DNA from 4 places in the Paenarthrobacter sp. YIM B13468 genome. Region 1 is predicted to be linked to each of the others. Evidence: riboswitches for the same ligand, from Rfam matches in the RefSeq annotation. Region 1 holds a riboswitch; each other region holds the start of a gene.

Region 1 (7,569 bases):
AGACCAACACGGACCGTGCTGTCCTCCCTCGATCCCGCAAATCCCTGCGGATGCGGTGGCGGTGCGACGTGTCTCCAAAGCAAGAACGAAGAAGGTTGATTACGTGCCCACCGGCAAGGTCAAGTGGTATGACAAGGAAAAAGGCTTCGGATTCCTCGCGGCTGAGGACGGTCAGGAAGTATTCCTGCCCAAGACATCACTGCCCGCAGGCGTAACCGAGCTCAAAGCCGGTACGCGTGTGGAATTTGGCGTGGCCGATGGCCGTCGCGGTGCCCAGGCATTGGGCCTTCGGGTCCTGGACAAGACGCCCTCCATCGCCAAGGCCAAACGCATGAACGCCAAGGACCTTGCGCCTTTGGTGCAGGACCTCGTGACCGTGCTGGATAACTTGTCCGGTACTTTGTCTTCCGGTAAGTACCCGGAAGGCAACAAGGCCAAGGCCATCGGTATGGCGCTGCGCAAGGTTGCCGACGAGCTGGAAGCCTAGGAACCGCCATGACTTCGGAATCCGCACAGGATACACAGGCCGGAAGGGACGCGCAGGCCAACCCTGAGGCCGTCACTTCCGCCGCCGACGTCCCTGTCACCGGGGGAAGTCCTGTCATCGGGCAAGCCCCTGAAAACAGCGACACCCCTGCGCGGAAGCCGGTCGCAGCGAAGCCGCGGGCCGGCATCCCTGTGTGGCGCACTGGCAAGCCGGATGCGTTCCTGGCCGCCGCCGTCGACGCCGCGCGGGAAGCGGTGGAGACTATCGCGAGCCCCGGCGAGGTAGGTGCCCACGTAGGCGCAAAGTCCGAGGGCGACCGCGTGGTCACGCACTTGTTCGAGTCGAAGCTAGCGGGATACGGCGGGTGGCAGTGGTATGCCGTGATCACGCGCAATTCCCGTTCAAAGATCGTCACAGTGAGCGAGCTCGGCCTCTTGCCCTCTGACGATTCCATCCTGGCCCCGGAATGGGTCCCGTGGGCAAAGCGTGTCCGTCCGGAAGACGAGACTCCGTTGGTGGAGGAGACGGTAGAGGAAGTGTCCGAGGAATCAGTGCAGGCTGATGAAGACGACGCCGCCGAAGCATCCGATCCCGAAACTGACGATGACGATGACGATGACGACGCCCGCCTGGGCGATTAACGGCAGCGGCGCCGTCCGGTAAGAACCGGGACGGCGCCGTTTCCTGCCCTTGCGTGGAATTCCGCGGCAGTTACTTCTTCAGTTTTATTTCTTGAGTTCGCCCACGACGTAGTCGATGCTGGCGAGCAGGGCTGAGACGTCGTCCGGTTCGATAGCGACGAAAGTGGCAATACGAAGCTGGTTTCGCCCAAGCTTGCGGTACGGCTCGGTGTCCACGACGCCGTTGGCACGCAGGATCTTGGCGATTGCCGCAGCATCGATGGAGTCATCGAAGTCGATGGTGGCGATGACGTTGGAGCGGTCCTCAGCCTTCGCGACGAACGGTGTGGCGTACTCGGAAGCCTCGGCCCAGGAGTAGATGCGGCTGGCAGAGTCTGCTGTGCGCTTAGTGGCGAAGTCCAGTCCACCATTGCTGTTGAGCCACTGTACCTGCGCGTCCAAAGTCACAAGCGTGGACAGCGAAGGTGTGTTGTACGTCTGGTTCAGTTTGGAGTTGTCGATAGCGGTCTGCAGGTCCAGGAAGTCCGGAATCCAGCGGTCGCTGGCCTTGATCCGGGCGGCGCGCTCCAACGCCGCGGGGGAGAACAGGCCCAGCCACAGGCCGCCGTCGGAGGCAAAGTTCTTCTGCGGGGCGAAGTAGTAGACATCCGATTCGGCGACGTCCACGTCCAGCCCGCCGGCGGCCGAGGTAGCGTCCACCAGGACGAGCGAACCAGAGTCGGCGCCCTCGACGCGCTTGACGGGGGCTGCAACACCAGTTGATGTCTCGTTCTGGGGCCAGGCATAGACGTCAACGCCAGCCTCCGCCTGGGAGACCGGCCGCGTGCCGGGCTCGGACTTGATGATGGAGGATGCGTCCAGGAAGGGGGCTTTGTTGGTGGCCGCGGCAAACTTGGAACCGAACTCACCGAAGGACAGGTGCTGGGCCTTTTTCTCAACCAGCCCAAAAGCCGCTACATCCCAGAAAGCAGTGGAACCGCCGACGCCGAGGACAACCTCGTAGCCCTCAGGTGCACGGAAGAACTGGCTGAGCCCTTCGCGGACCGAACCCACCAGGTTTTTGACCGGCGCCTGACGGTGGGACGTGCCAAGAATGGTGGTCGATGCGGCAGACAAGGCCTGGACCTGTTCCGGGCGGACCTTGGACGGTCCCGCGCCGAAGCGTCCGTCCTTGGGCAGCAGGTCGGCGGGAATAGTGATGCTGTTGTCGCTCACGTGTGGCTCCAATGGGTATCGGTTAGAGAGGGGGAGGTGGGCAGGTGGCATCGGCTGCCCCTTCGACTCCCTCATTCTGCCTGACCGGACCCACCGTCAGGAATCTGCGGTTGTCATAGTCCGCCACGTGGAATGCCGGAGCACCACAGGCATTGCGGCCAAGGGAAAAATTATCCAGAGTAATTCCAAATAAGCTAGGCTGGGGTTACGTTCCTGAGGTGTCGGTTGGACACCGTCCACCTTGGCTGGGACGCGGTACGGTGGAGATTACGCAAGAAATGCGTTCGAGGAGAGCTGAGCTGGATGACGGATCTGATCGATACCACTGAGATGTATCTTCGGACCATTTTGGAGCTTGAAGAAGAGAACATCGTGGCTCTTCGAGCACGCATTGCGGAGCGTCTGCGGCACTCGGGTCCCACGGTTTCCCAGACCATTGGACGCATGGAGCGCGATGGCCTGGTGATTGTGTCCAACGACCGCCATCTGGAGCTGACCGAAGTTGGGCGCAAGCGGGCAACCGAAGTCATGCGGAAGCACCGCCTTGCCGAGAGGCTCCTGGCGGACGTCATTGGTCTGGACTGGGCGTACGTTCATGACGAAGCATGTCGCTGGGAGCACGTCATGAGTGAACGGGTGGAGCGGCGGCTCTATGAATTGTTGGAACACCCCACCGAGTCACCGTATGGCAACCCCATCCCGGGTTTGGAAGCCCTTGGCGGTCTCGCCAACCAGCCCCTTGCCCGCCTGGACGTGAACCTGCTGCATGCGATGGACGGGTACGCTGCCGATTCCCGTGTAGTGGTCAGCCGGCTTGCTGAACCCATCCAGGTTGAGCCCGAGCTCCTCACCCAGCTCGATGAAGGCGGAATTCGTCCCGGCGCGAGTGTCTCCTTGGAGCGGGTGGGGGAGTACATCTCCGTCCGCGTTCCTGGCATTGAAGGAGCACTGGAGCTGCCTCCCGAGGTAGCTGCGCACGTCTTCGTGGCCGTCAACTGACTCTGACTTTCCCGGACCGCGGGGGTGTCAAACCTCACTTTGGGATGGCTGGCACGCGCGTGACCTGCGGATTTCCGCGACTGATGATATGGGGACACCCACAACACGGTCGTTTGGAAAGATAACGAATTTATTACTGCGGGCTTTAATCGCCTATAGTTATCTACTAGCGCCGATACCAAAGCGTTACCTGATCTGGAGCCGAGCTCTGCCAGCAGATCGGGTGTGTCATCAACTACTGGCAGAGGCGGGGGAACCACAAGCGGCTGCCTAAAGAAGCAGCCTTGGGGTGAAGTCCGCAGCAGAAGTGCCTACTAACGCAAGTCCTTCCGGGGACACCTGTGTGCCGTTTGCGCTTCGTGCGGACCGGGTCTTTGAACTCTCTGACCCGAATCCGACAGCTAACTTCGCAGGCTTTCCAGAGAGGAACAGAGTTTGACATCGCAGAACGTCAGGGGCCGCCGCCGCGCGTCCGGCCCCGCTGCTGAGCTGCGGCCAGCCCGCGCCGCAATGGAGATCCGGCCACGCGACACCCCGCGTCAGGTGCGCCGCCGTAAGAGCCCGTTGCGCCAGGTAGCCGACTTCGCCGCAGCCAGTGGTGTCGGGCAGAAGGCCGGTGTCGCGCTTGCCGCCACCGGACTTGCCCTGACTGTAGGCCTGCCTGCCACAAGCCCCGTCATGGCCACGTCCGAGTCCGGCCAGGCCGAGTCGGCCCTCTCCGTGCCCGGTGGCAGTCAGCCCGAAGTTTCTGCAGCAGCCTCTGCCAAAATCGATTTCAGTCGTGCAGCAGTCGCTACCGCCGCTGACCCGGACGGCAAGCTCAAGCAGTTGTTGAGCGCCCAGTCAGCGGGAAGCATACAGCGCGCCTCCTCACTTGGCACCTTGGGAAGTCCGCTGGACAAGCTGGTCACGGCATCGCCGTTTGGCTACCGTGTCAGCCCCCTTACCGGCGGCACTGGCGACTTCCACCGTGGCCAGGACTTCGTAGCCCAGTGCGGCACCGCTGTTCACGCCGCAGCTGCGGGCAAGGTCACGTTCGCCGGGTGGCATGAGTACGGCGGAGGCAACCGGGTCGTGATTGATCACGGCAACGGCCTTGAGACCACGTATAACCACCTGTCGTCCTTCAATGTCAAGGTGGGGCAGACTGTCAGCCGCGGCGATACCGTCGCGCTGAGCGGCACCACAGGAGCATCTACCGGCTGCCATCTGCACTTCGAGGTCCAGGTAAACGGCGAAGTCGTAGATCCCATGGGCTGGCTGTAAGCAAGTTGATGGTTGTCTATCGCATTCATGACACGCCCCGTGACCTGAATGTGACATTCACGAACATCTGTTGTACCGTCTAAAGCGCATCGGCTTTTTAGGGGGCCGATGCACTTGAGTGGATTGCCTAGCTCTGCCACCACTCAAGGTCCGTTCGCAAAAATCGTCTGGCAGGGGCGGGGGAACCAATTTTGGTCTTCGAGTCAGAAGACCTTGGGGTTAAGTCGCAAAAGCTTCCTTGAAGCGGCGCGGCCGGATGACTCCCATCCGAATCCGACAGCTCACCTCGCAGGCATTGGGAGAGGCTACCTTCGTGTCATCACGCACTACCCCTGCGCGCCATCGCGCCGAATTGGTTCGCACGAACCCGTTGAACACCCTTTCCAAGGCTGTCTCAACCAATGCAGGCACCGTAGGCCGCCAAGCTGCCGTTCTGGCCGCAGCCTCGGGGCTCGTTCTCAGCGTTGGACTCCCGGCCCAGGCCGCTGACACCGACGTCTCCAAGTCAGAATCCTCCAGCACCCAGCAGCTGGTCGCCACCGCAGTTGTTACCGCGGAGCCCACCGCAACGGTTTCCTTCGAAAGCCCCGTTGTGGCTACCAAGGAAGCTCCCAAGGTTCAGCGGGCATCCCAGCGCACGGCAACCGAAGGCCAAGCGAACGGCACCCTCGCTTCCCTGTCCTCCAGCGCCAAGGATGCCGCTTCAAGCGCCGCGGCCTCAGGACTTGCAGCAATTGCTTACACCGGCATCGGCCACCCCTACGTTTGGGGCGGCACTTCCCCCAACGGCTGGGACTGCTCCGGATTCACCCAGTGGGTTTACGCCCAGGCCGGCATCAGCATCCCCCGCGTCAATGCCTGGACGATCATGACGCCCACCAGCACCCCTTCCCCCGGCGACCTCGTCGTGCAGAACGGTGGAGCCCACGTGGGCATCTACGTCGGCAACGGCATGATGATCAGCGCTTTGAACCCCAGCCAGGGCACGCTTCTGCACTCCGTGGCTTCCACCGGCACATCCTCGTTCTACACCCTCCGCTAGAAAATCCCATTCGGGGTAAGCCAGCATGCCCCCCAAGTGCTGGCAGCCCATTACCCGCGTGCGATCCCAGCGTGCGCGGATACGAAAAGAGAGTAATCATGACCAGTGCACACAAGGTTGCACGGCATCGAGCTGAGGCCCCCAAGACCAGCTCACTTGCCGTCATCGCCAAGGCTGTCAGCGACAACGCCGGTGGCGTTGGCCGTCAGGCAGCAGTGATCGCAGCTGCATCGGGCCTTGTCCTGACCAGCGGCGTTGCTGCAAATGCTGCCGACACCAACGTCCAGCGGGAATCTACATCTGCGTCTGCGCTTGACGTGCAGTCGGTTGCCCAGGCCACCATTGCTGCCGATTCCAGCGTTGCCATCTCCTACGAGCGCCCTGTGGTCAAGACTGTGGAAGCCCCGGCTCCCGTCGTCGAGAAGGCCGCAGCCAAGGAAGCTCCGGCAGCCGGTGGCACCGCTACTTTGGCGGTCAACTCGGATGCGTCTGCAGCCAAGGCGCCTGCTGCATCCAGCGGCCTCGGTGCGGCTATCGCTGCAGCGGCCTACGCACAGCTCGGCGTCACGCAGGACTGCACCATGCTGGTGACCAACTCGCTGGCCGCAGTCGGTATTCACTTCCACGATTGGCCGGCCGGCTACCTCTCCCTCGGCCGCACGGTCAGTGCAGCTGAAGCCCAGCCCGGCGACCTTGCTTACTATGCCAACGGTGGCTTCGGCGGAATGGCGCACATCGCTGTTTACGTCGGCAACGGCATGGCAGTCCACGGTGGATGGAACGGATCCACCACGGCACTGTTCAGCGTGAACGTTGGCTCCGGCCCGGTTTTCATCCGCGTCAACGGCTGATCAAATACTCCACAGAACACCCCGCAGGCGCAGGCCGGCGGGGTGTTCTGCTTTAACTATCGCGGCGACTCAACCTCGTGGTGACACCCATTTACGTCGCTGCCACTCAGACGGGCTGGTGACGCCCAAATATAGGTGTCGCCGGCCCGTTTGGGTGGCTCTAGCGAACTTCCGCGTCCTCAGCAAAAGTGTCCCGCACATGAACTTTCGCCAACACCGCAGGCGAAACGGCGGAAAAATTCGTTGATACGGCATATAAGTGCTTACCCTTGTGTTGTCGATCCACAGCCCGTACAAGCAGAGGGCAGCCGGCCCTCGTGCCCCTGACGGGTGCGGCCGTGAAGAGGTACGTGCATGCGCACACTCGTTCTGAATGCTGGATATGAACCGCTGGCGGTAGTAACCTTCCGCCGGGCGCTGGTCCTTGTGCTGACTGGAAAAGCTAGCGTGGTGGCCGAAGGCGACGAGCCTGTCGTCGGGCCACAGGAGATTCTCGGAAGACCATCCGTGATTCTTCTTAATCGCTACATCCGGCCCCGGTACAACAGGATCACTGCCGTGAGCCGCCGCGGGGTCCTCCGCCGCGACGGCCATCGCTGCGCCTATTGCGGGAAAACAGCCCACACCATAGACCACGTCCACCCCAAATCCAGGGGCGGCGCGGATTCCTGGGAAAACCTGGTTGCGGCGTGTTTGAAATGCAACAACGCCAAGAGTGACCACACGCTCGCCGAGATGGGTTGGAAACTTCGTTTCAAACCTGGCGTGCCCACAGGAACCATGTGGCAGATCAAAGAACTCGAGAAACCTGCGCCGGACTGGGACCCGTTCCTGTTGCCGGAATCCGCCGCCTGATCGATTTCTGTTGCGCTCCCGCCGTCCGGGTAATCTGGGCGGATGGAGTTCAACGCTGTGATTCTGGCGGGTGGCAGGGCCACCCGCCTCGGTGGCGTGCCCAAGCCCGGATTAACGTTCGACGGCGCCAGCCTCCTTTCTCATGCCCTGCAGGCGGCGCGGGGGGCTTCCGGTGTGGTGGTGGTTGGTCCGGACACCCCTGGTATCGTCGGC
Region 2 (7,569 bases), on a different contig from region 1:
GATCCTCGGAACGTTCGACGCCGGTGGGCAGCCCCGCGCGGTGAGGCCCCCTGCGGATATCGATCAGGCGGTGGGTGGCGGGGTCCCGCGTGATGCTGAAAGTGGGGTGCACCAGAAGCCGGATGGAAGCGGTGTCACGAGAGATCTCGGCTGTTACGGAGGGAAGGAGGTAGGGCATGTCATCGGTGACGATTGCCACCAAGCTGGTATCTGTTTCGTTGAGGACCCCAATGACTGCTTGTCCAGGTTCGCGGCGTTCTGCCAACGAGCGGTGATAGCGTGCCCGTTCCAACAAGGTTTCGGGCGTGTAGCTGCGGACGTCGTCGTCCGTGACGTGCTCGTAGTAGTCGGTCAGGAATCCGTCCGCCGGCTCCGTAATTGGTGCCATGTCGCTGCGCCTCCGCTGCGCAAAGGAGCGGCCGTGCTGCTGCGGTCGGCAAAGTCCATGCGCCTCATTTCATGATCGCTTAAAGGCCGCGGGATGGCACTCCCGCGACATGGCAGTTGCTGACAGTGTCTGAACAAAACATTGCCATTAACTGCCGTCTCGCGGAGGACCGACTACGGAAGAGCTGCGGAACGTTGCCCTTGGTCATGCCCCCGCCGGGCCAGCCTCGAAACGCCCGCAGCCACCAGCAGAGTGAGAATGGCGGCCGCTGCGTGGGTGTAGAGCATCAGGTCAGCAGCATGCACTTCCCCTGAACCCGGCTGGCTGTCCGCAGGAACGGCCACTGGTTGCTGGGGCTGCCCGTGCAGATGGTCAAGGAATCCGGCGCCGGGAAACGAGCCACCCAAGGCTTCGAAACCGAAGAACAGCAACTGCTGGGCCACTCCGGACAGCAGCAGCAACAGGATGGGCCCGTGAATCCAGCGGGCAATCAGTTGCGCGGCCAGGGCAGAGAGGGCAACAAGGGCCAGCAGGACGGGCATCGCCGGGGCACCCCCACCGGAAATGACGTGTGCGGCAAGACCCAAAGCGACAGCGACGGGTCCGGCCACCCAGGCCCACTTGTCCTGCACAGGAGTTGCGCCCATCGCCGTCCTTCCCTCCACAAAGGCTAAACGGAGGGCGGCGTCTAAGAACAGGGCCCTACGCCAAGAGCGTGTTTACCAGCCGTGCTGCCACTTTCGCGGTTCGTCCATCAATATCGAACTCCGGGTTCAATTCGGCAATGTCCAAGTGCAGCAGCGTCCCGCTCGCAGCCACTTGGCGGCAAACGCCATTGATCACGGCAAGCGGCACCCCATAGGCCGCGGGGGCACTGACACCCGGTGCCACCGACGCAGGCAGTACGTCCAGGTCGATCGTCAGGTACAGCACATCGATTCCAGCCACGAAGTCGGCTACGAACGTCTCGACGCGTTCCGCGGAGCAGTCCTCGTCCAGCAAATACTTCACGCCCAGCCGGTCAGCGGTGTCAAAGAGCGTGCGGGTGTTGTTGGGCTCCGAGATTCCGACGACGGCGTACTGCAGTTCGCGTCCAGCGGCGGTTTCTTCCTGGGCCATCTGGAGGAACGGGGTGCCGGAGCTGGGGGTTGGCTCATCGCGCAGGTCAAAGTGGGCATCCAGGTTCAAGACACCCAAGCGCTTTCCGCTGCGCACCGCATTGGATCCGGCAACCCCCAGGTAACTGGCAAATGCGGTCTCGTGGCCGCCGCCCAGCACCACGGTGAGGTTTCCGGCGTCGAGCAGTTCCGAAATGGCGCGTCCGGCGCGCTGTTGGCCTTCTTCCAGTGAGTCGTCCTCCACAACTACGTCGCCGGCGTCGAACACGTCACGGTCCAGGTGGAAAGCCAGCGGACCCAGCGCCGAGCGGATGGCGGCCGGAGCCGCGGCGGCACCCACGCGACCTTTGTTACGCCGCACTCCGGCGTCGCTGCAGAAACCCAGCACGACGGCGGGACGCGAGGCACCAGCGGCGGCAGAGGAAGTAAGGGGTGCTACGGCCTGCCACCAGCGGCGATGTTCGTCGCCGTCGCCGTCAAAGCGGCCGGTCCATGGCGTGGGAAGGACGTCTACGGAGGGGTTTGTGCTCGTGTTTGGGGCCATGCTTTAAGCACACCCCACCTGCGTTCCAAAAAACAGCTACAGCGTGTTGCGGTGTCTGAGATGCCGGACATCGCTACTTGATGCCCAACCACTCCTCCACAGTTCCGATGCCGAAGAACAGCAGGAAGGCGGCTGCCACTGCCCACATCAGGGGGTGGACTTCACGTGCCCGGCCCTGGAAAGTGCGGATCAGGACGTAGGAGATGAAGCCTGCGCCGAGGCCGTTGGCAATGGAGTACGTGAATGGCATCAGGGCGATCGTCAGGAACGCAGGAATGCCAACGCCCCAGTCCTGCCAGTCGATCTTGCCAACCTGGGACACCATCATGAAGCCCACCACCACAAGCGCAGGCGCCACGGCTTCGAACGGAACCAGGTTAATGAGCGGCGTGAAGAACATGGCCACCAGGAAGAGCAGGCCCGTGACAATGGAGGCCAGCCCGGTGCGGGCACCCTCGCCAATACCCGCGCCCGACTCAACGAAGATCTGGTTGGACGAAACGGAGGCACCGCCACCGACGATTGCGCCCAGGGCATCAACCTGCAGGACGCGGTCCACATTGGGAATGTTGCCGTGCTCGTCCACCGTTCCTGCCTCGTTGGCCAGGCCCACCATGGTGCCCATGGCGTCGAAGAAGATGCTGAGGAGGATCACGAACGCCAACAGCGCAGCAGCCACAAATCCGAGGTGTTCAAAGGCTCCGAAGGGGTTGGCTTTGCCGATCAGGGAGAGGTCCGGCGCGCCCCATTCGGAAAGCTTGGGAGCCACCAGTGACCAACCGCGCGGGTTGACGTTCTTACCGTCGAAGCTGGGACCAATATGAAGGGTGAATTCAAGGATGGCGGCCAGGGCCGTGGACACCACGATGCCGATCAGGATTGCCCCGCGGACCTTTCGCACCACCAACGCGATGGTCAGGACCAGGCCGACGGCGAACACCAACGTTGGCCAGCCCATCAGCTTGCCATCCACGCCAAGGCCGAGCGGGACCGTGGTGCCGGCGGCATCCGGGATGCGTCGGACGAAACCAGCGTTGACCAGCCCGATCAAGGCGATGAAGAGGCCAATCCCTACTACGATCGCCGTCTTGAGCGCTTCCGGGACGGCCCTGAAAACGGCTGTGCGGAATCCAGTCAGTACCAAGATGAGCATGGTGAGACCCGAAAGCACCACCAGCCCCATCATGTCCGGCCATGTCAGCCCCGGGTGGGAGGCAACCGTCACGGCGACGAATGCGTTCACTCCCAGGCCAGTTGCCACGGCGAAGGGGTGCTTGGCCCAGGCGCCCATGAGGATGGTGAGGATGCCCGCTACGAAGGCAGTGGTTGCCGCTACGGCCGTGAAGCCGAGTGATGCTCCGCTCGAGTCTGCCCCGGAGAGGATCAGCGGGTTCAGCACCACGATGTAGCTCATGGCGAAGAAGGTTGCGAAGCCGCCGCGAATTTCCCGCGAGTATGTGGACCCGCGCTCGGAGATCTTGAAGTAGCGGTCGATTGCAGAACCTTGTTTAAGCATGAAGGTCTCCGGGGATCGGGGGAGTTTGCTCTCAAATCCTATGCCCGCCAATGTGGGCTGCTGGAACGATTCGCCTAGTCTGTAAGGAAGCCAACACTAGGAGAAACCGCCCCATGCGTACCATCCGCCCGCTTCTGGCGGCCGTCGTAGCCGCTATCGCTTTCGCTTCCGCGTTGCTGTTTGGCGCGGCCCCGGCCTCCGCGCACGACGTCGCCGAATCAACAACTCCGGCCAACGGTGCCCGGGTGGCTGAAGTGCCGGCGTCGGTATCCATCACGTTCAACAACCGGCCACTTGCCATCGGTTCGGGCGTGACTGTCACCGCTGGGGGCGAAAACTGGGCAGATGGCGCAGTGGAAATCATCGACAACATGGCTGTTCAGAAGCTGCGTCCGGGTGCTCCTGCCGGCGAATACACGGTGGTGTGGCGCGTGGTCAGTTCAGACTCCCACCCAATCGAGGGAACCTTCAAGTTCACAGCTTCCGGGACAGGCACGACGACGGCGGGCGGCTCAGCAGGTGCCTCCCCTTCGGCTTCGGCGGTTGTTCCGACGGCGGGCACAGCCGCTCCCGGTACGGAAAATACTGAGCCGGCTCCGGCAGCTTCCCAACCCTTCCCCTGGAGCATCGTTGGCCTCGCTGTGGTGGCGATCGCTCTTGTGATCTTCCTCGCCGTTACCGCGCGGAAGAAGCTCGCGGCTCCCAGCGAGCCGGATGGCGAAAATTCCCCGGAATAGCAGGGTTTTCTACATACTTGCGAAGATCTCGAAACGGTCACCGCGACACGCCAAAAACGAACTGCTCGTTACGTAAATGTGACTTTGGGGTGATCTTCCCGTACGGTTGTACCTGTGCCTGTTCCACGTAATGGGCATTTCCGGCCTGATTGCCTAGCTCTGCCGCAGTCCGGAATCCGTTCGCAGACAAACCTACGGCAGAGACGGGGAACCCATTTTGGCCCGCTTTCAGAGCGCGCCTTGGGGTGAAGTCACGAAGCTTCCGCTGCACAGCGGGGGATAGTGGCCGGGTGACTCCCATCCGAATCCGACAGCTAACCTCGCAGGCATCGGGAGAGGCTCTTTCATGTCTTCACGCATTCTTCGCGGCCGTCGTAAGGCGGACAGCGTACGTCCTAATCCGTTCATCTCCATCTCCAAGGCTGTTGCCAGCAACGCATCTGGCGCAGGTCGCCAGGCCGCTGTCATCGCAGCAGCTTCAGGCCTCGTCCTGACGGGCTCCATTGCTGCCCACGCAGCAGAGACCCCTGTCCAGCGCGACTCCAGCCCCGCTACTGTCGCCGAGACCGTAACTGAGGGTCCCACCAAGGTTGTTACGGCCGCATCCACGGCCACGATTAACTTCGAGCGCCCCGCGGTTGCTTCCGTGGCGGCTCCCGTCATTGAAAAGCCGGCTCCCGTTGCTCCGGCTCCGGTTGCTAAGAAGGCCGCGGCAACGACCACCGTCCAGGCATCTGCAACCACTACGGCTACCGCTCCTGTTGCGGCTGCTCCCGCTGCAGCTCCGGCTGTTGGTGGCGTCAACGCTGCCATGGTCGCCTCGGCTTATGCCCAGATCGGCATCATGCAGGATTGCACCGCCATGGTGGAAAGGGCCCTCGGCTCCGCAGGCATCCCGGTTGGGGACCTCGCACCCATGCAGTTCCTGAACTACGGCAAGGTTGTCAGCGACCCCCAGCCCGGTGACATGATCGTCCAGTCCGGCCACGTAGCCATCTACATCGGCAACGGCCAGGCTATCAGCGGTGGCATCAACGGCAACCAGACGGGCATCCACCCGATCAGCTGGCTCACCGCAACCGGCCCCATCACGTACGTACGCGCTGGCGCCTAAGCTTCACGCTCCAACTCAAAGGCCGGTGCCTTCGAGGACTCACGTCTTCGGAGGTACCGGCCTTCTGAGTTAATTTTTGTTCGTTTCAGGAACAGGCTTCGGTTGGCTCGACCATTTCCACGTTCCGGTTCCGGGCCAGAATTCCAGGCCAAGGGTTCTAGTCCAAGGTTCTAGTCCAAGGTTCTAGTCCTAGGAGTTCTAGGCAAGGGCGATGCCTGGCCCGGCTGGGAGGGCCACCTTGGATGAGATCGCTTGCCCCACTGCCTTGGCTTGCCGCAGTACTTCCTTGGGCGTGGGCGTAATAAGTTCCCCTACGCCCACCAAGTGCATCCCGACGGCACGCATGGCGGCCGCGAAGTTCTGGCCTATGGCGATTCCCAGGTCGGCAAGCATTCGGCGCAGCTGGCTCTGCGCGCAGCGCGTCACCACGATGTGGTCGGCCAGGAGAACTCCGCTGGCTGTATGCACGGCCCATTGCCGCGGGGTGGATTCAAGGGGGCCGTAGACGCTCAGCCCAGCCTTCAGACTGGCCGTGTTCAGGCTTGCGACGGGTCCGTATCCCAGCTGCGAGGACGAGTCGCCACCGAGGAAGTCAAGACGAACAGCGCGTGTGGTGGTGCGGACATCCAAGTGATGGCTGGCGGCGTAGTTGCGCAAATGGCGCAGGATTTCGTTGCGTTCCTGCATTGCCGCGGGGTCAGCTACGTCGCAGCGCTGGATCATTCCTGTGTGCACCGCTGGTCCGGTGGCCGATAAAGTACCAAAGCCATCCAGCACGATGGAACCTACGCCATAGCGGCTGAGTTCGCTGGCAACAGCCAAGCCGGAGAGACCGGTGCCGATCACTACGGTAGTAGTCCGTTCCGTGACGGAATCAGGAGTGAGTGACACTGCTTGGGTTCCTCCTTGACGTGTGTGCCTTTCGGCAGCGCGTGGGATCGCGTCCGAGTTCCCCAAGCGGCCGCAAATAAATGGCCGGGTTGTGTCCTGGGACACTTTTGCCGGCCATTCGGTGACTCGAACACTACCGAACTTTTTCTGCCATGGATAGCCTCCGCGACAGCGTGTTTTGGATGTTCATCCGCAGCGCAACCTGAAGGACGGAGAGCGTGCCAAAAACCGAGCCCGGACCGTTATCCACATACCCGATAGTCGCCTTGATTCGGCATTGCCAACCGAGAATAGTGGGCATTGGAAGGAGAACCCCACGGGTTCTTCGCCCTGGCTATTTGGTTGCACACCAGCAAGGGAACACCGGTACGGAGAACCTCTGGCAGAATGGCCGGAACATCAAGCAGTAGGTGGAGAGGCGGGCCCCATGGACCAGCACGGCAGACACGTTGAAGAACCGCGGGACGGCGAGGACCAGGCTGTGGCGCCTGGCGGAATCGTCGTCGGAGTGGATGGTTCCGAGCACGGTCAATGCGCCCTTGTATGGGCTGCGCGTGAGGCGGACCGGCGCCAACTTCCCCTGCATATAGTCACGGCTTATTCGGTGCCGATCTTCGCAGCCTCCGGCCTCGACGGCGGATACGCCACTGTGGACGATTCCGTGATCCGCGAGGGCGCGGAAGCAATCGTCAAGCAGGCCATGGATAAGGTCTCCAGTTACAACATCGACGTCGACGCTTCAGTGGAGAATGGTGATGCCGCGGGTGTCCTCCTTGACCTCTCCGCGGACGCTGCCCTTCTGGTGTTCGGCAGCCGTGGCCGTGGTGGCTTTGTCGGGCGTCTCCTGGGCTCGGTCAGCAGCGCCTTGCCGGCCCACGCAAAATGCCCCACCGTAACGGTCCCGCTGTATTGCGCAGACCGTTTGGGCGAGAACACCGAGGACAAGCACATCAAGGCTGAGCACGCCAAGTCAGGGCCCCGCACCGTGGAAAACGTCGTCGCCGTTGGTGTGGACGGTTCGGAGCAGGCCCGAGTCGCTGTCCTTGAGGCAGCCGAACAAGCCCAGCGCATGGGCGCCAAACTGCGCGTCATTTGCGCAGTCCCGCAGTACAGCGGTTCATTGGCGTGGGTGCCGGCACCGTTGGACCGCGATGCCCTGTTCGCGGACATCAAAGTCCAATTGGATGCAGGTGTCGCCTGGCTCCGCAGCCACTTCCCGCAGCTGTCTGTGGAAACAGACCTCAGGGACGGCTCACCAGTC
Region 3 (7,569 bases), on a different contig from region 1:
GGTAACGCGCGTTACTTGGAACGTGTGATTCAGGTTACGCGCGTTACCTGTTTCCTGTCAACGTCTTCTTTTGACCCACCCCCGCCCGACTCGACGACGCGCTGTGCACAAGACGGCTCCTCCCGTCTTGCACGCAGCGAAGCATCGAATCGGGCAATCTCCCTCGGCCGGCGCAGCCACCAGCCCAGTCCAGCGCAGCCACCAGCCCTGCCCGGCGCAGCCACCAGCCAGCACCGCGCTAGGCTTCTGCCATGGCATTGATAGCTCCCCGCGTTACAGCTGGCCTCCCCGCCGACGACGCCCGGAATCTCGCACGCTCCCTCCAAGACAGCGACGACATCACCGTGTTCGTTGATGGCACGGTCCACCGCCTCCCCGATCAGGCGAGGGACGCCGTCGTCGATCTTCTTGCTCGGCTGAGCCGGGGCGAAACCGTCACGGTCAGCAGCGTGGAGGAAATGCTCACGACGTCCCAGGCCGCGGAGCTCGCAGGCATTTCCCACACCTACCTGCGCAATATGACCGACCGCGGAGAGATCCCCGTGGAATACCGCGGCACGCATCGGCGGATCCGTCAGGCTGCGATCATCGCGTGGCTGGAAACCCAGAAGCGCAAGCAGGCCGAAGCCACCATCGAAGATGACAGCCGGGATGGCCCCGGAAATGACGCACCCGGCGGCTAAAAGCGTCGGAGTGATAAGGATCAAGCAACGATCCCAGCCAACGGGCCAGCACCTGATTAGCCCGGGGTTACGCTTGTTTGGTGGGCAATTTCAAAGGGTGGCATATCGTGGCCGGGGTGGCCGCAATGGCCCTTGCCGCACCCTTGGGATCGGCCATGGGATTGAACTTCGTAGCCACCTTCATGTTTGCGTGCGTCGTCTTCGTCGCGGTCGCCATGTGGACAGAATCCAAAATCGCCCGACGCCGGGAAGCGGCCGATGCTACAGGCACCCCTGACGTTTCACGTCCCACAAGCGACCCCGCCGAATCGGACGACGCCACCCGGGATTAGCCCGCGGGCGGGTCGAACAGCCCCAAATCCGAACCAGGGCTGTTTCAATAGCGGTATGGCTTCGAGTCCCCGCTCCGTCATTTGGCCCGTTGTGCACGATGAGCGTCGTGCACTGATCCACGATCTGGAACCCCTTCCCGAGCCACTCTGGGAGACGCCTTCACTCTGCCCGGGCTGGGACATCCATGACGTCCTGGCGCACGTTGTGGACAGCGCAAAGACCACCCGCTTGGGCTTCATCAGGCGAATGATTGAAGCCCGCTTCGACTTCGACCGCGACAACGCCGTGGGCGTGGAACGGGAAAAGGCCAAGGATCCCGGCCGCACGCTGACCGCGCTACGTGCTGTAGTGTCTCGGACATCGGGGCCGCCGGCGGGGATTGCCACCCGATTGGTGGAAGCATTCGTCCATGGCGAAGACATCCGGCGCCCCCTGGGCATGACACGCAACTACCCGGCCGAGCAGGTCGCGTTGGCTCTTGGTTACCAGGTCAAGACAACAACAAGGATGGGCGGCGGCAAGGAGATAGCCGCAGGCTGGCGACTGGTTGCCACGGACACCGATTTCCAGCACGGCGACGGCCCGGAGGTTCAAGGACCAGCCATTTCCCTGCTTCTCGCTGTTTCAGGACGGCTAGTGTCTGAGGACGAGCTAACCGGTCCCGGAGCTCCGGTGTTCCTGGAACAGGCCCGGCCTTGACGGGGCGCCGAGGGACGCGGACCACGCTACTGTGTGCCGACGTCGAGGCTTGCGGCCTAGGGGGTCGGATTCTCTGGACGGAAGGAACGCCGCCTCCAGGGACGCACGGGAGCGACCAGCCGGCCTTCATCCTTATCCACGGAATCGGCGTCTCGCATCGCTACCTTGCGCGCCTTCACGGCGTCCTGGCAGCGGGCGCGCCCACCTACTCGCTGGACCTCCCAGGCTTTGCGGGTACTCCCAAGCCCGGGCGGCAACTGTCCGTGGAAGACTACGGTGCATTCATTGCTGAGGCGCTGAAGGCCTGCGGCATCGAGTCGTACATCCTGGTAGGCCACTCGATGGGCGTGCAGTTCGCCATTGAAGCGGCCCTCCACACGCCCGAACGCGCCTTGCACCTTGTCCTTATGGGTCCCGTGGTGGACTCACGACACAAGAACGTGGCACAGCAGTCGCTCGCACTGTTCCTGGACGGAGTACTCCGCGAAAGCCCATCGTCCAACTGGGTCGTGATCACGGACTACCTTCAATGCGGTCCGCGCTGGTACATGACGGAGCTGCCCGTGATGATGAGCTACCCAACGGAGAAGCAGCTGGCCAAAGTCCGGATTCCCGTGCTGGTGCTCCGCGGCAGCCGCGATCATGTGGCAGGGCCGGAGTGGTCGCTTAGGCTCTCCCGGGCGGTACTCCAGGGGCGCCTCGTTGAAATCCCCGGAGTAGGGCACGTCGCCCAGCACATGCGGCCGAAGGCCGTGGCGGATGCCATCATGAGCTTCGTTTCGGCAACGTCCCGCTCCAACTAGGCGTATTCGTACGACGGCGGCGCCAGCTTGGGATGCCCCTTGTTGGGTTTGCGATCCGGAGACTAGGCTGGCCGGGCAGGCACAATAGTAAGTTTGCTTAGGAAGGGTGACCATGACCAGCTATGACCCTGAGGACGATCCCCGGACCTTCGGAGGTTCCGACGCCGCCGAGCCAGCCGACACGACAGGCGATGTGCACACCGATCCGGATATGCACCAGGACGAAGACGACGACCCCGCTGCCTCCGCCAATCCCGATCCGTTGGATGGCAACGTCACAGGACTTGAGCCCGGCGGTGGAGTTCCCCCGGGCGAAACCCCGCCGGCCGAGGGCAGCATGAGCAGCGACCAAGGGCACGAAGAATAGCTCGTCGCCAAGCCGCTATCCCGTCGTTGCTCAACAACGGGGTAGCGGCTCAACAACGTGATAACCGGCAACTGACGGACGCCCCGGGCTATGGCAGCCTTAGAATCTCCCCGAGGTCGTAGTCAGCTGGCTCCTCCAGTTGCGAGTAGGTGCAGCTCTCCGGAGTCCGGTCCGGACGCCATCGACGAAATTGGGTGGTGTGCCGGAACCGGTCGCCTTCCATGTAGTCATAGGCAACCTCGATGACGAGCTCAGGCCGAAGGGGAACAAAGGTGAAGTCCTTGCCGGCGCTCCACCTGCTCTGCGCGCTCGGCATTCGGGAACCTGTAGCTGCGGCATCTCCTTGATCGGCCCATTGCCCCCAAGGATGTTCGCTGAACTCCGTCTGGTATGGCTCAAGTTCGGCCACCAGGCTTTCGCGCTTGGCCATGGGGAATGAGGCCACCACCCCCACGTGCTGCAGCTGACCGGCGTCGTTATACAGCCCAAGCAGCATCGACCCCACAACCTTTCCCGTTTTATGCCAGCGGAATCCAGCCACCACGCAGTCCGCGGTGCGTTCATGCTTGGTTTTGAACATGACACGCTTATTCGGCTGGTACGTCCCCTCGAGCGGTTTGGAAAGTATGCCGTCGAGCCCAGCACCTTCCAGCTGCACGAACCACTCCTGTGCTTGGTCGAGTTCCGTCACCGCCGGCGTTACGTACACAGGCGCCTCAGCTTTGGCCAGCGCCTTCTCCAAGGCGGCCCGACGCTCGGAAAACGGCTTGCCCATGAGGTTCTCGTCTCCCAGCGCGAGGATGTCGAATCCGATGAAGGAGGACGGGGTGCTCCCGGCAAGCATCCGTACACGGCTATCTGCGGGGTGGATGCGCTGCTGAAGGCCTTCGAAGTCGAGCCTGTTCCCAGCTATGAGGACGATTTCGCCGTCGATCACGCATTTGTCCGGAAGATTCTTCTGGAGGGCTTCCACCAGCTCAGGGAAATACCGTGTCATGGGACGTTCGTTGCGGCTGCCCAGGATGATCTCATCCCCGTCTTTGAAAACGATCGTCCTGAACCCGTCCCACTTTGGCTCAAAATGGCCCACATCAGGGATCGAAGGAACGGACTTGGCAAGCATGGGCGAAATGGGCGGCATCACTGGGAGGTCCATACGACTATGTTCTACCTGCCGCCCGCGGCTGAAGCTAGTCTTGGGCCATGGATATCTTGGCCGTTCTAGTGGCAGTGCTGGCAGCACCTGCCCTCGTTGCGGCCCTATGGTTCTGGGTCTCCCGCCAGAACAGCAAGGGGAAAGTACGGCGCGGCGCCACGGGCGGGGTGCTGGGTGTGGCGGACGAAATTTTCCGACCCGAGACCCATTACGCACACCAGGTCCAAAGGATCCAGCACGAGCTGCCAGCCCCGGCTCCGGCCCCGGAGCCTAAGTCCTAACGGACCTTCACGCTGGAAGGCGTCCCGCCCGTTACATTAATGTGACTTTAGTATGGCGCTCATGTACGGTCTAAGAGCGACCCGTATCTCCGCTGGGCCGCTTCCGGGTTGACGCCGAGCTCTGCCGCAAACCGGGATCCGCCAGACTCGCGGCAGAGACGGGGGACCCAGAGTTCCCGGGCCTGATTTTCCATAGGCCCTTGGGGTGAAGCCGCCATGTGCGGCCGGACGGCCTCGTCCGAACCCGACAGCTAACCTCGCAGGCGTTGAGAGGCAACCACCATGTCCCCAACCATGGATCAGCCGCGCCGCGCCCAAATAGCGCGCGAGCGTACCCAGCCAACCGGACGCCGTCGGGCCCAACCCAGCGGATCCTCCACCAGCGCGCCAGCAGAAGGTTTAGAAGGCACGACGCCGGAACCCGCCACTGCTTCCACTCCCACCCCTGTGGCACCCACCACGCGCGCGGCCGCTCGCGCGGCAGAGCGTGCACGGGCAGCCCAGGCAGTTATTTCAACTGAGACAGCTCCCGCTGAAACTGCTCCAACAGAAACAGCACCGGTGGACTCTGCTCCGGCGGATTCTGCTCCGGCGGGTTCTGCTCCCCTGGAGCAGGCAACTGCTGCGATTCCAACTGTTCAGGCGCCCGAACCGGTCGCGTCCGAACCGCCTGCGAATCCCGAGCCGGCCACCGCTGCGATCCCGATCGTTCAGGCGGCCACGCCCGCTGCTGCACCCACCCCCGCCGCGCCGGAACCGGAACCCGCCACCGCTGCCATCCCGGTCGTTCAGTCAAAGAGCCCTGCCGCTGCATCCACCCCCGCCGCGCCGGAACCGGAACCCGCCACCGCTGCGATCCCGATCGTTCAGGCAAAGAGCCCTGCCCAGCTCGCCGCGGCCGCGACCGCCGCTGCTGGTCTCGCAAGCCGGAAAGCCCTTCGCGCCCAGGAAACCGAGAGCGGTACGGCCCATAAACTGGCACCCGCTGCCGAAACTCCAGCAGGCGCCCCTACCTTCGGAGCTTCATCCGTGGGCGGGTCATCACGGGGTGGGTCGTCCTTCAGCCACGAACCACACTCCGTGCTCACCAAGGCGGCCTCGGTCAAAACGATGGGCCAGCGCATGGCAGTTGTGGCTGGAGCCTTGGGCTTGGTATTGACTGTTGGCACCATGAGCCAGGCCTTCGAGCTCCCCTTCTTCGGGCAGGAAACGCCGACGAAGGAAGCCAGTGACGCAAAGACGGGTGGCGACAGCAGGCAGTCAACTTCGGCCGCCCCTGCACCCAGCTCGTCCACCTCCGCCGCGTCCGCTTCGTCGGCCACCAGCGAGGCCGGACTGCCGGCAACTGTTGCAACGCAGTCGTCAGAAGAGGCACCCGCTCAGTCGCCGTCGTCCCTTCCGACTCCGCAGGTTTCACTTGCGGATCCTGTTTGGGTTCCTTCGGCAGTCCCGTCGGCTGTGGTTCCTGTGCCGGGCGTGACCACTCCTGTCCCAACCCAGCCGGCCCCAAGCCCGGTCCCGTCGGACACGGTTACCACCCCACCGGCCACGACCACCCCGACTCCAACGGGGACGCCGGCGCCCACTCCAACACAGACTCCGGCGCCAAAGCCAAAGCCGACCGGCAGCCCCAGCACCACCACACCGTCCACTGATTCACCCTTGGACCTGGACTCCGTACTTGACGGCGCCACAGGGATCTTGAAATGAGCACGCGGCTTCCCAGGACCAGCGCGCACGTCGGATGGCACGGCCGGTACTGCAGCAGCAGCCGCACTGCCACGTTCCGCAGTCGGATGGGCCGCTGGAGCTGCCAGCGGTTGCGCCGAGCCTAAGGACTCACGGCACCAGGAATCACGCGATAGGAATAGCAGCAACAAGATGGGGCAGGCACCTACCAGGGTGTCTGCCCCTTGTGCTCCCTTCCGCACCTGATCCGGGGCCTAGATCCGGGGCCGCGAGGCCCACCTCTGGGCCTTCAGTGCGGCGTGCAACTCGAGCCTGATCCCACCGCTCAACGGATCAGCTCCGATGAGCTGGCGGATGCGGCCGAGGCGGTTGTAGATGCTGCTCCTGTGCAGATGAAGTTTCGCGGCAACGTCCTGCACTGAGCTGTCGTTGTCATAGAGCAGTTCCAACACGGGCAGGAGTTCGCCGTTCTTATCCTGGTCCTCCAAAGTCCTGAAATGAACGGAGCCCGTATCATCCCAGCCGCCCGGCGCCTGAAGACGATCAAAGAGTTGATAAACGCCCACCGCCCGACTCTCCACCAGTTCCCCGAGGGGCGGATCCACGGCGGCGGCCTGTGCTGCCACTTTCGATTGCCTGTAGGCGCCTGCCAGTTGCCGGATAACCTGGAACGGCTCACTGATGCCCAGGATCACCCGGTCCACTTTGCGGCCCGCACGCTTTGCGAGCTCCAATTGATAGTGCACCAGGACCTGGGCGTGATCCGCCCTGCCACCGGATTCGCGGAACAGGACAACGGAATGCGTCTCCGTCCCGGCGCTGAACAGCGCGGCGTTGACACCAATGGTGGACTGCAGCGCTGCTGTTCGGTGCGTTAGCGTCGCGGCGATGGGGTCGACGTCGGTTCCGCCGCCGTCCGCGTCCAGGATGGTCACCAGTTGCCACGGACCGCGGCCTTGGATCTCCTTCCAACCGGCCACCGCTGCCACTGCGTTCGACTCGCCAGTGCAGGCCGCCAGAAACTCCTGCTCCCGCCTCCTGCGAAACTCTGACTCGGCCGTGTTGGAATCGAGCAGCAAACCAGCCAACAGGTCCAGTTCGTCACGCACGCCGGGCAATTCGGCGAGTATCGCCGTCGCGGTTTGCTCCTCAAGGTCCTGCTGCACCCATAAGTAGCCAACCCGAAAACCGCGCACCAACAGTGGGACGCAAACGCGCCCGAGCATGCCTAGCTCGTCGTTCGCCGGAACAACAACCGGGCGCACCGCCGTCGCGATGCCGTGGGAGAGCTGCCAAGCACTGACATCGCTCGGCACCCGTTTGCTCAACAGGAAGTTCACGCGGACGCGGTCGGCGTGGGATTGGTTGGAACTGTAGGCGAGGAGGACGCCGTCGAGGTCCTCCAGGGACAACCCCCTGCCAAGCTTGAGCGCCACTCGTTCAACGATCTCCTCGACGTCCTGCTGCATCCAGAAAGCGTACCAACACAAGGCGACACCTGACGCTCCAGCTCTCGACAAATGTCGAGCTTGATTTGAGCTGTTCCTTGAATTTACGG
Region 4 (7,569 bases), on a different contig from region 1:
AGGAGCATATGCGGATCCCTGGGGAACGAGGCCAGATATTCGGGCGAAGGAAATCCCGACTGATCAGGTGCCGAACCATAGAAGGCCCCATTTGCTCCTCGAAGTACATCGCCCTTCGGCTTGTCGTACTGGAGACTCTGCCCGTGTTCTTTTGATGCTTCATCAAAAAACACGGTCGGGATCCGGCCCGAACGTTCCCAAACCCATACGTCATTGCGGTTGGCAGGGATATACATAGTCATGTTTTCGGTATCGAGCCACTGAAACTCCTTGCCGCTTTCGTCGATGGAGAGGGAGCTCCACAGGTTGCTGCTCGAGATCTTCAGGTATTGGCCTGGGTTTACTACCGGGTCAGCCGTTTTGATGGTCGTCTGAGCGGCCTCATTGAGCACCTGTGCGGCCTGGGCTGTTGCCGCGCCGCGCCAGCCGGTGGGGCCGAGCACGTCGCCGGCCACGAGTGCAGCCACAATTGCTGCGGTGGCCAATGAGATTATTCCTGCCCTCCTGGCCTTCGTCCGATGACGCGTGGGCCGGGCGATTGGCGCGGAGGGGTCGATGCGGTTGAGGAGCTTGCGACGTCCCTCTTCTACTGCGGCATCAGTGGCGACAGGCGTCTTGTCACGCATTGCTTGCAGGAGTGTTAACTCGTTCATCTTCAGTCTCCTTGTCATCGAAATAGTGAAGGGCGGCAGCATCGCGAAGAATGCGCCGAGCCCTGTTGAGGCGGGACCTGACGGTGCTCACAGGTACACCAGTGGCAAGGGCAATCCCGTCATAGGTGAGGTCTGCCCACGCGTAGAGCAAGAGGCATTCCCTATCGGCGGGGGAAAGCTTGCGCATAGCCGCGGCAAGCTTGGCGGTGGCAGCTGCGGCGTCCAGACGTTCTGCTACTCGGTCTGTTCCGTCGCTGTAGCTGTCTCGGCCGGCGGCCCTGGCGAATGCCTTGAGCCTTCTGGCTTCGGTCCGGTGGTGACGACGAAGCAGATTTGTGGCTATGCCGAAGAGCCAGGGCCTGGCGTCTTCCCACTGATGGTCGAACGATGTCCGGTTTTCGAAGGCGACCAGAAAAGTTTGCGCCATAACGTCATCAGCGACGGATTCACCCGCCCTGGTCGCCGCATACCTGTGCACCAAACGGCAATATTTGTGGTACAGCACGGCGAAGGCCTGGGGATCATCGCGGGATCTATGTATTAATTCACTGTCAGTCGTCACAAGATGTATTGCCCCCATGAGAGAAAAGAGTTCACGGAAGCTTAGCTGGGCTCAGTCGGACCCCGGCGACGACGGAGATGCTTCAAAAATGGGAATTGTCACGGGCGGCGCCATGGAAGGATGCGGACCCCAGCGCGCAACGGGCATCCCGAAAGCGCCCTTGTCGCGCGAAGAATAAGCGCAGGCGCCAAGGGATCCTCCCGCGAAAGCGAAAGCGCCCGCCCCTTTACAGGACAGGCGCTTTCGGCTGCAGCACTAGCTAGATCGAGTACTCCGGAGCGGCCCAGACGATGACCTCAGGGTGCTCGTAGAAGCGGTAGCCCTGCCCACGTACGGTGCGTACCGTGTTGGCGAGGCGGCCCAGCTTGGAGCGGAGGCGGCGGATGTGGACGTCGATGGTGCGCTCGTTGGGCACTTCTTCGGCGTTGCGCCACAGGCCCTCAAGGAGTTCGTCGCGGCCTACTGTGCGGGTACCGTTCTCGACGAGGTAGTTGAGGAGCTCAAATTCCTTGAACGTCAGGTTCAGGGATTCGCCGTCGAGGTGGACTTCGCGGCGGGCGAGGTCGATCAGCACGCCGGAGGGGCGGGCTTCCTGTTGCGGTGCCGGGCGGGCAGCCTCGGTGCGCTGGCGTGCGGCGACCGTGGGGTCACCAAAAGTTGAACGTACGACGTCGAGCGCGGACCCGGGTGCCCCGGCCGGTGCGACGGCGACTGCAGCGTAGCTCTCAGCGCCGGTGACCAGCGACTGGGCGTAGGCCCGGATTTCCTGGGCGAGCTTGGCAATGGAGGTGCCGGCCGCTGCCGCTGTCTCTTCGTCAATACCCATGTAGAGCACGAAACCGCGGGCCACGTTGTCGTTGGCGACGGGGCGGAGGCGGTCAGACTGCGCAATGACGGGAGTAGGCGCCGTCATGGGTGCTGGCTCGTTGGTGGGAACTGCCCGCAACTGGCCATAGGAGTTGGGGTTGTAGCCCTGGGGCACATAGCCGGGAGCCTGCTGGCCGTTGCCCTGGGTGGTGGGGGCGTAGCCGGGGCGGTTGCCGAACCCGGGGCGGAGGCCTGCGTTTGAAGCGGCCTTGTTGGCGTTTCGGACGGAGATGTGGACGTAACCGGATGCAACTGACATGGAGTGATTACCTCAAAAGTGAATAGCCGTCATCGCGGCTTCGAATGCTGGTTGTCCCCGCAATGAGTTTGGGGAAGGGCGCCCAACGCTGGGCTAGGGGGCGAATGCCTGAAACTTCTTTGGGGTGGAAAGTTAGGCTTGCATTCGACAACAGCGGGTCTCGTCGCCAGCGGGTGTGCTGGACCAGATTGCTGCGGCTGCAGGTGCTGTTGAGTTCTTGTTCACATTGGAAGTGTGCAACGTAACAATGGCAACACGCAAGTAACAAAGCGCCAAAACGTCCACATTTTGAGACAAGAGGGTCTATTGTGCTGCAGATCACAATTCTTTCACCATGGAAAATGAACGTCATTTCATTCGGCGGCGATGAGAAATATTCGGCTTGGGGTGAATTTTCTTCGGCAGATAGTGCATGATGCCCTCCCTGATTCCCATCAGGCGCAAAACGACGGAATCTCAAGATCTGAAACACTTGCTGTCCAATCCCAAGCGACTCCAAGCTCGAATTTTTCCCCCAAAATCTGCTACAAGCCGTAGAAACGGCACCTGTTGGGGCGGGCGCGCTCGTGAACGCCTGCCGCCGAACTCCCACGTGGCTAGTGTTGACCTCACAGCGTCCTCACAGGAGCGGCAAAGCTTCGGCAAACCAGCAGAATGGAGAGTTGTCACATGGCATCCCCGCACTCCATGACGAACAACCTTCCCCAGCTTTCCCACCCGGACGGCTCCCCTATCCGAGCCTTGGTGGTGGACGACGAGCCGAGTCTGTCCGAGCTCATGAGCATGGGCCTTCGCATGGCCGGCTGGTCCGTCGCGGTGGCAGCCGACGGACCGGAAGCTGTAAAGCTCGCCAAGGACTTCCGCCCCGACGTGCTGGTGCTGGACGTGATGCTTCCAGGATTCGACGGCGTCGAGGTCCTCAACCGGATCCGCGCCTTCGCGCCGGAAGTGCCCGCACTGTTCCTCACGGCCAAGGACGCTGTCCAGGACCGCATCGTAGGCCTTGCCGCCGGCGGGGACGACTACGTCACCAAACCCTTCAGCATGGAGGAGGTTCTCCTGCGCCTGCACCGTCTTGTACAACGCTCGGGTGTTGCGGCCATGGATACAGCGGAACTGGTGGTGGGTGATCTCACCCTCAACGTGGACACACGGGAGGTTTCGCGCGCCGGCGAGGACATCCAGCTCACGGCAACGCAGTTTGAGCTGCTTCGCTACCTCATGGAGAACCCCAAGCGCGTGGTCAGCAAGGCACAGATCCTGGACCGGGTCTGGGACTATGACTTCGGCGGGCAGGCCAACATCGTGGAACTGTACATTTCCTACCTGCGCAAGAAAATCGAAGCCAACCACCCGCCAATGATCCACACCGTCCGTGGCGCTGGCTACGTCATCAAGCCTGCGGACTGAATCTTGTCCACCCCTTCAGGCGTAACCCGCAAGACCCAGCGGAACTGGCTCAATCCCTCCACCTGGCATTTGCGCACGAGGTTGGTCCTGGTGGCGATGGCCTTGCTGGTGGCTATTTGCAGCGCAGTGGGAGTGGTTAGTTACGCCTCCATGGACATGTACTTCAACAAACAACTGGACAAGCAGTTGGAGCAGGCCTCAAGCCGCGCGAATGAATTCGGCAGGCCGCCGTCGAGCTTTCCCTCAAGCGGTCGGCCAGATCCACTGGAGGCCCGTGGCCAAGGTGCCGGGACGCTCAACGCGCGGATCGATGGTTCCGCGGTCATCAACTCGGGCTTCCTGAACGCAAACGGTCGCCGCGTGGCACTCTCGGCAGAAGACAAGCAGGTCCTGCTCTCGCTCCCCCGCGACAAGGGGCCCGTTGACCGTTCATTGTCCAACGGCGACTACCGGTTGGTGGCAGTTGAGACCCCCTACGGCGACATTATTGTGACGGGCCTGCCGTTGGCTGACAAGCAAAACGCCGAGGCCTCGCTGGTATGGACCATGGTGCTTGTTTCCCTTGGCGGCCTGGTGCTGATCGGCCTCGCGGGCACTGTCATCATTCGCAGGACCATGCGGCCACTTGAGCAACTCTCGGAGGTCGCAACCAAGGTATCGCGCCTTCCCCTCGACGCCGGTGAAGTGGCGCTCGCGGTGCGCGTACCGCCGTCGGCCTCCCATCCAGGAACAGAAGTTGGCAGCGTTGGCCACGCTTTGAACCAAATGCTCAACAACGTTTCCAGGGCCCTGGAAGCCCGTCAGGAGAGCGAAACCAAGGTCCGGCAGTTCGTTGCCGATGCCTCCCACGAACTTCGGACGCCGCTGACCGCCATTCGTGGGTACACCGAGCTTCTTCGTATGACGGAGAACTTCACGGAGGACGGCAGGAAATCGCTGGCGCGGGTCCAGAGCCAGTCGGAACGGATGACCACGCTTGTGGAGGACCTGTTGCTGTTGGCGCGCCTGGACGAAGGCCAGGCGTTGAAAGTCACCGATGTGGACCTGACGCAGCTGGTGATCGAGACCGTCAGTGACGAAAAGGTGATGGCACCGGACCACATCTGGAAGCTCCAACTCCCTGACGAGCCCATTACAGTGCGCGGGGACGCAACCCAGCTGCATCAGGTGCTGGCCAATCTGCTGTCCAACGCCCGCAAACACACCGATCCAGGTACCACGGTGGTCACAGGCGTCATGCTCTCCGCGGATGGTAGTGCGGTGGTCACAGTCACCGACAACGGGCCTGGTATTCCCGCTGGGTTCCAGAGCCGTATCTTCTCGCGGTTTGCCCGGGCTGACGCGGCGAGATCGGGGTCGGAAGGAACCTCCGGACTGGGCTTGTCAATCGTCGAATCCATCGTCCAGGCGCATGGGGGAAGTGTGGAAGTGACGTCCCGGCCGGGACACACGGAATTCGCTCTTCGATTCCCCACGGCTTTGAACGAACGCATATAACGAATCGGGCAACATGACGCGCCGTGAACGTGATCTCTGTTACCCAAATGTGACTTAAGCCGAAACCTCCTGTACCTTCGAAAGGGTGGGTCGCCCCTAACTGGCCCGCACCCGGGATGCGCCGAGCTCTGCCACTTCCCGGAGTTCCGTTCTCATTCGAGGCAGAGACGGGGGACCCAGAGTCTCCGGGCACAGTACTTTCCTTGCCCTTGGGGTGAAGCCGCAGCTACGCGCGCGGCCGGATGACCTCATCCGAACCCGACAGCTAACTCCGCAGGCGCTGAGAGGTAATCACACATGTCTGAATTCAACGATCAGACGCGCCCTTCCGCGCGTCACCGTGACGAACACACTGCTCCCCTGACGAAGTCGCAAGCCGTTCTGAAGAACGCTGCACGGCGCGGCAAGACCGGGCAACGAATGTCAGTTGTTGCAGGAGTCGTTGCCGCAGCATTGGGCGTCGCATCGCTCGGTCAGGCCGCAAACGCCGCATTCAATCTCCCCGAAACGAGCCAGGCGTCCGAGACGCAGGCTACCGCCCAGGTCAGCAACAAATCAGCGGAAATTTCTGCGTCCTTGGATGCTGCTGCCAAGAAGGGCGCTGCAGACAGGGCTGCTGCAGACCAGGCGGCTGCGGCACAGGCCGCTGCCGAGAAGGCTGCCGCGGAGAAGGCTGCGGCCGAGAAAGCCGCTGCCGACCAGGCAGCTGCCGCCGAGAAGGCTGCCGCTGATGCAGCCGCCAAGCAGGCTGCGGATGCCGCCGCTGCTGCAGCCGCGGCCGCTGCTGCGGCTCCCAAGGCCGTGGACGATCCCGCTGCTGCCAAGGCATACGCCGCCAGCATCCTCGCCAACTACGGTTGGGGTCCGGGTGAAATGACCGCCCTGAACACACTGTGGGAGAAGGAATCCAACTGGCGGACCACCGCGACCAACACCTCCAGTGGCGCCTACGGAATCGTGCAGTCATTGCCAGCCTCCAAGATGGCAACTGCAGGCGATGACTGGCTGACCAACTACCAGACCCAGATCAAGTGGGGCCTGAACTACATCAAGGAACGCTACGGCTCCCCCTCCGCCGCCCTCGCCTTCCACTTGGCCAACAACTGGTACTAAGCCAACTCAATAAGCACGTTTGAGCCCACCCCAGCGGGCTCAAACGTTCAGGGCATGATTGCCGCCCCGTTTTCCGCCGTTCGCAGCAGGGATTACTGCAGCCAACGGCGGGACCGGGGCGGTTTTCGCGTTTAACCTGCCCTCCCAGGTTTAAGAAATCGGACGACGCCGGCTTGCACCTGACGTTACGTCAGGACTTAGCGTTGTGCTCATGACGGGAACAACGGGATCCGGACCGTGGAGCATCGGTGAGCTGGCCACAGCGTGTGGCGTCAGCGTGCGGACGCTTCACCATTACGACGAGATCGGGCTGCTGTCCGCAAGCCAAAGGACACCGTCCGGTCATCGCCGGTATTCGGAGCGCGACTTGCGCCGGCTATACCGGATCAGATCCCTTCAGATGCTGGGGCTTCCGCTCGCGGCCATCGGCAAGGCGCTGCAAACCCCCGAGGATGATCCTGAGTCCATTCGGGGCCTCCTCCAGCAGCAGCTGGCCCATGTGCAGGAGCACGCCCAGCAGCTCCAAGCGCTCCAAAACCGTTTGGGCGAGCTCTTGTCACGCATGGACGGACACGCCATGCCCACCCCTGAACAATTCATGTCAACGTTGGAGATGATCACCGTGCTCGAAAACAACTTCACAGCCGAACAACGCCAGCAACTCGCGGACAAGCGGGAAGAACTCGGCGCAGAAAAAGTCGAAGCCGCCAAGCAGCAGTGGGCTGCCCTGGTGGAAGAAGGACTGGCGCACGTCCAAGCCGAGAGGCCCGTCACGGATCCCTCCGTCCAGGAATGGGTGCGCTCATGGGACGGCATCGGTTCCATGTTCCACTCGAGTGAGGACACCAAAGCTGCAGCGCGTGCAGCCTGGCAGGAAAACAGCCAGGCCATCAGCGCGGGACTGCCGTGGAGCGCTGAGCAGTTGGCCGGGCTGATGGCTTACCTGGAAAAGGCGCGCTCGGCCTTGTAACAGGACGTCGCTATGCTTCCGGTTCGGCCTCTGCCGCACCTCGAACGGCTGCGATCGAGGCAGCGACGTCACCTGCGTCCGTGGACCAGTTACTCACCGAAATCCGGAGGATTTCGCGTCCGCGCCATGAGGAACCTGACATCCACACAATCCCTTCGGCCATGAGTCTCTGGGTGACGCGGTGAGTGCGGTCATCGCTGCCGAAGGCCACCGACACCTGCGTGAAAACGACGTCGTT

The links. Region 1 has a riboswitch for cyclic di-AMP ahead of ACFX4T_RS23115 (M23 family metallopeptidase). Riboswitches for the same ligand answer to the same signal wherever they lie in the genome.
Region 2: another riboswitch for cyclic di-AMP. It lies ahead of ACFX4T_RS24665 (NlpC/P60 family protein); the one in region 1 lies ahead of ACFX4T_RS23115 (M23 family metallopeptidase).
Region 3: another riboswitch for cyclic di-AMP. It lies ahead of ACFX4T_RS14285 (hypothetical protein); the one in region 1 lies ahead of ACFX4T_RS23115 (M23 family metallopeptidase).
Region 4: another riboswitch for cyclic di-AMP. It lies ahead of ACFX4T_RS11725 (hypothetical protein); the one in region 1 lies ahead of ACFX4T_RS23115 (M23 family metallopeptidase).

Annotation. Positions count from the first base shown of each region.
Region 1 is NZ_JBHZPI010000031.1:24,020-31,588, forward strand. Features, by position in the region: gene ACFX4T_RS23095 (cold-shock protein) at 104-487, shown strand; gene ACFX4T_RS23100 (DUF3027 domain-containing protein) at 496-1,128, shown strand; gene serC (phosphoserine transaminase) at 1,213-2,343, opposite strand; gene ACFX4T_RS23110 (metal-dependent transcriptional regulator) at 2,647-3,342, shown strand; cyclic di-AMP (ydaO/yuaA leader) riboswitch at 3,532-3,773, shown strand; gene ACFX4T_RS23115 (M23 family metallopeptidase) at 3,778-4,608, shown strand; cyclic di-AMP (ydaO/yuaA leader) riboswitch at 4,747-4,917, shown strand; gene ACFX4T_RS23120 (C40 family peptidase) at 4,979-5,650, shown strand; gene ACFX4T_RS23125 (NlpC/P60 family protein) at 5,749-6,501, shown strand; gene ACFX4T_RS23130 (HNH endonuclease) at 6,856-7,356, shown strand; gene ACFX4T_RS23135 (NTP transferase domain-containing protein) at 7,399-7,569, shown strand, end outside.
Region 2 is NZ_JBHZPI010000039.1:7,700-15,268, forward strand. Features, by position in the region: gene ACFX4T_RS24640 (NAD-glutamate dehydrogenase) at 1-388, opposite strand, end outside; gene ACFX4T_RS24645 (hypothetical protein) at 562-1,035, opposite strand; gene hutG (formimidoylglutamase) at 1,091-2,050, opposite strand; gene ACFX4T_RS24655 (NCS2 family permease) at 2,124-3,566, opposite strand; gene ACFX4T_RS24660 (copper resistance CopC family protein) at 3,680-4,303, shown strand; cyclic di-AMP (ydaO/yuaA leader) riboswitch at 4,454-4,646, shown strand; gene ACFX4T_RS24665 (NlpC/P60 family protein) at 4,650-5,417, shown strand; gene ACFX4T_RS24670 (FAD-binding protein) at 5,616-6,308, opposite strand; gene ACFX4T_RS24675 (universal stress protein) at 6,736-7,569, shown strand, end outside.
Region 3 is NZ_JBHZPI010000014.1:35,376-42,944, forward strand. Features, by position in the region: gene ACFX4T_RS14250 (helix-turn-helix domain-containing protein) at 252-683, shown strand; gene ACFX4T_RS14255 (hypothetical protein) at 764-1,015, shown strand; gene ACFX4T_RS14260 (maleylpyruvate isomerase family mycothiol-dependent enzyme) at 1,071-1,715, shown strand; gene ACFX4T_RS14265 (alpha/beta fold hydrolase) at 1,712-2,518, shown strand; gene ACFX4T_RS14270 (DUF6480 family protein) at 2,631-2,885, shown strand; gene ACFX4T_RS14275 (ATP-dependent DNA ligase) at 2,974-4,041, opposite strand; gene ACFX4T_RS14280 (hypothetical protein) at 4,089-4,322, shown strand; cyclic di-AMP (ydaO/yuaA leader) riboswitch at 4,452-4,602, shown strand; gene ACFX4T_RS14285 (hypothetical protein) at 4,605-6,032, shown strand; gene ACFX4T_RS14290 (PucR family transcriptional regulator) at 6,266-7,480, opposite strand.
Region 4 is NZ_JBHZPI010000010.1:143,164-150,732, reverse strand. Features, by position in the region: gene ACFX4T_RS11750 (CU044_5270 family protein) at 1-653, opposite strand, end outside; gene ACFX4T_RS11745 (RNA polymerase sigma factor) at 619-1,158, opposite strand; gene ACFX4T_RS11740 (winged helix-turn-helix domain-containing protein) at 1,475-2,341, opposite strand; gene ACFX4T_RS11735 (response regulator transcription factor) at 3,011-3,751, shown strand; gene ACFX4T_RS11730 (sensor histidine kinase) at 3,755-5,248, shown strand; cyclic di-AMP (ydaO/yuaA leader) riboswitch at 5,358-5,542, shown strand; gene ACFX4T_RS11725 (hypothetical protein) at 5,546-6,361, shown strand; gene ACFX4T_RS11720 (MerR family transcriptional regulator) at 6,573-7,331, shown strand; gene ACFX4T_RS11715 (pyridoxal phosphate-dependent decarboxylase family protein) at 7,342-7,569, opposite strand, start outside.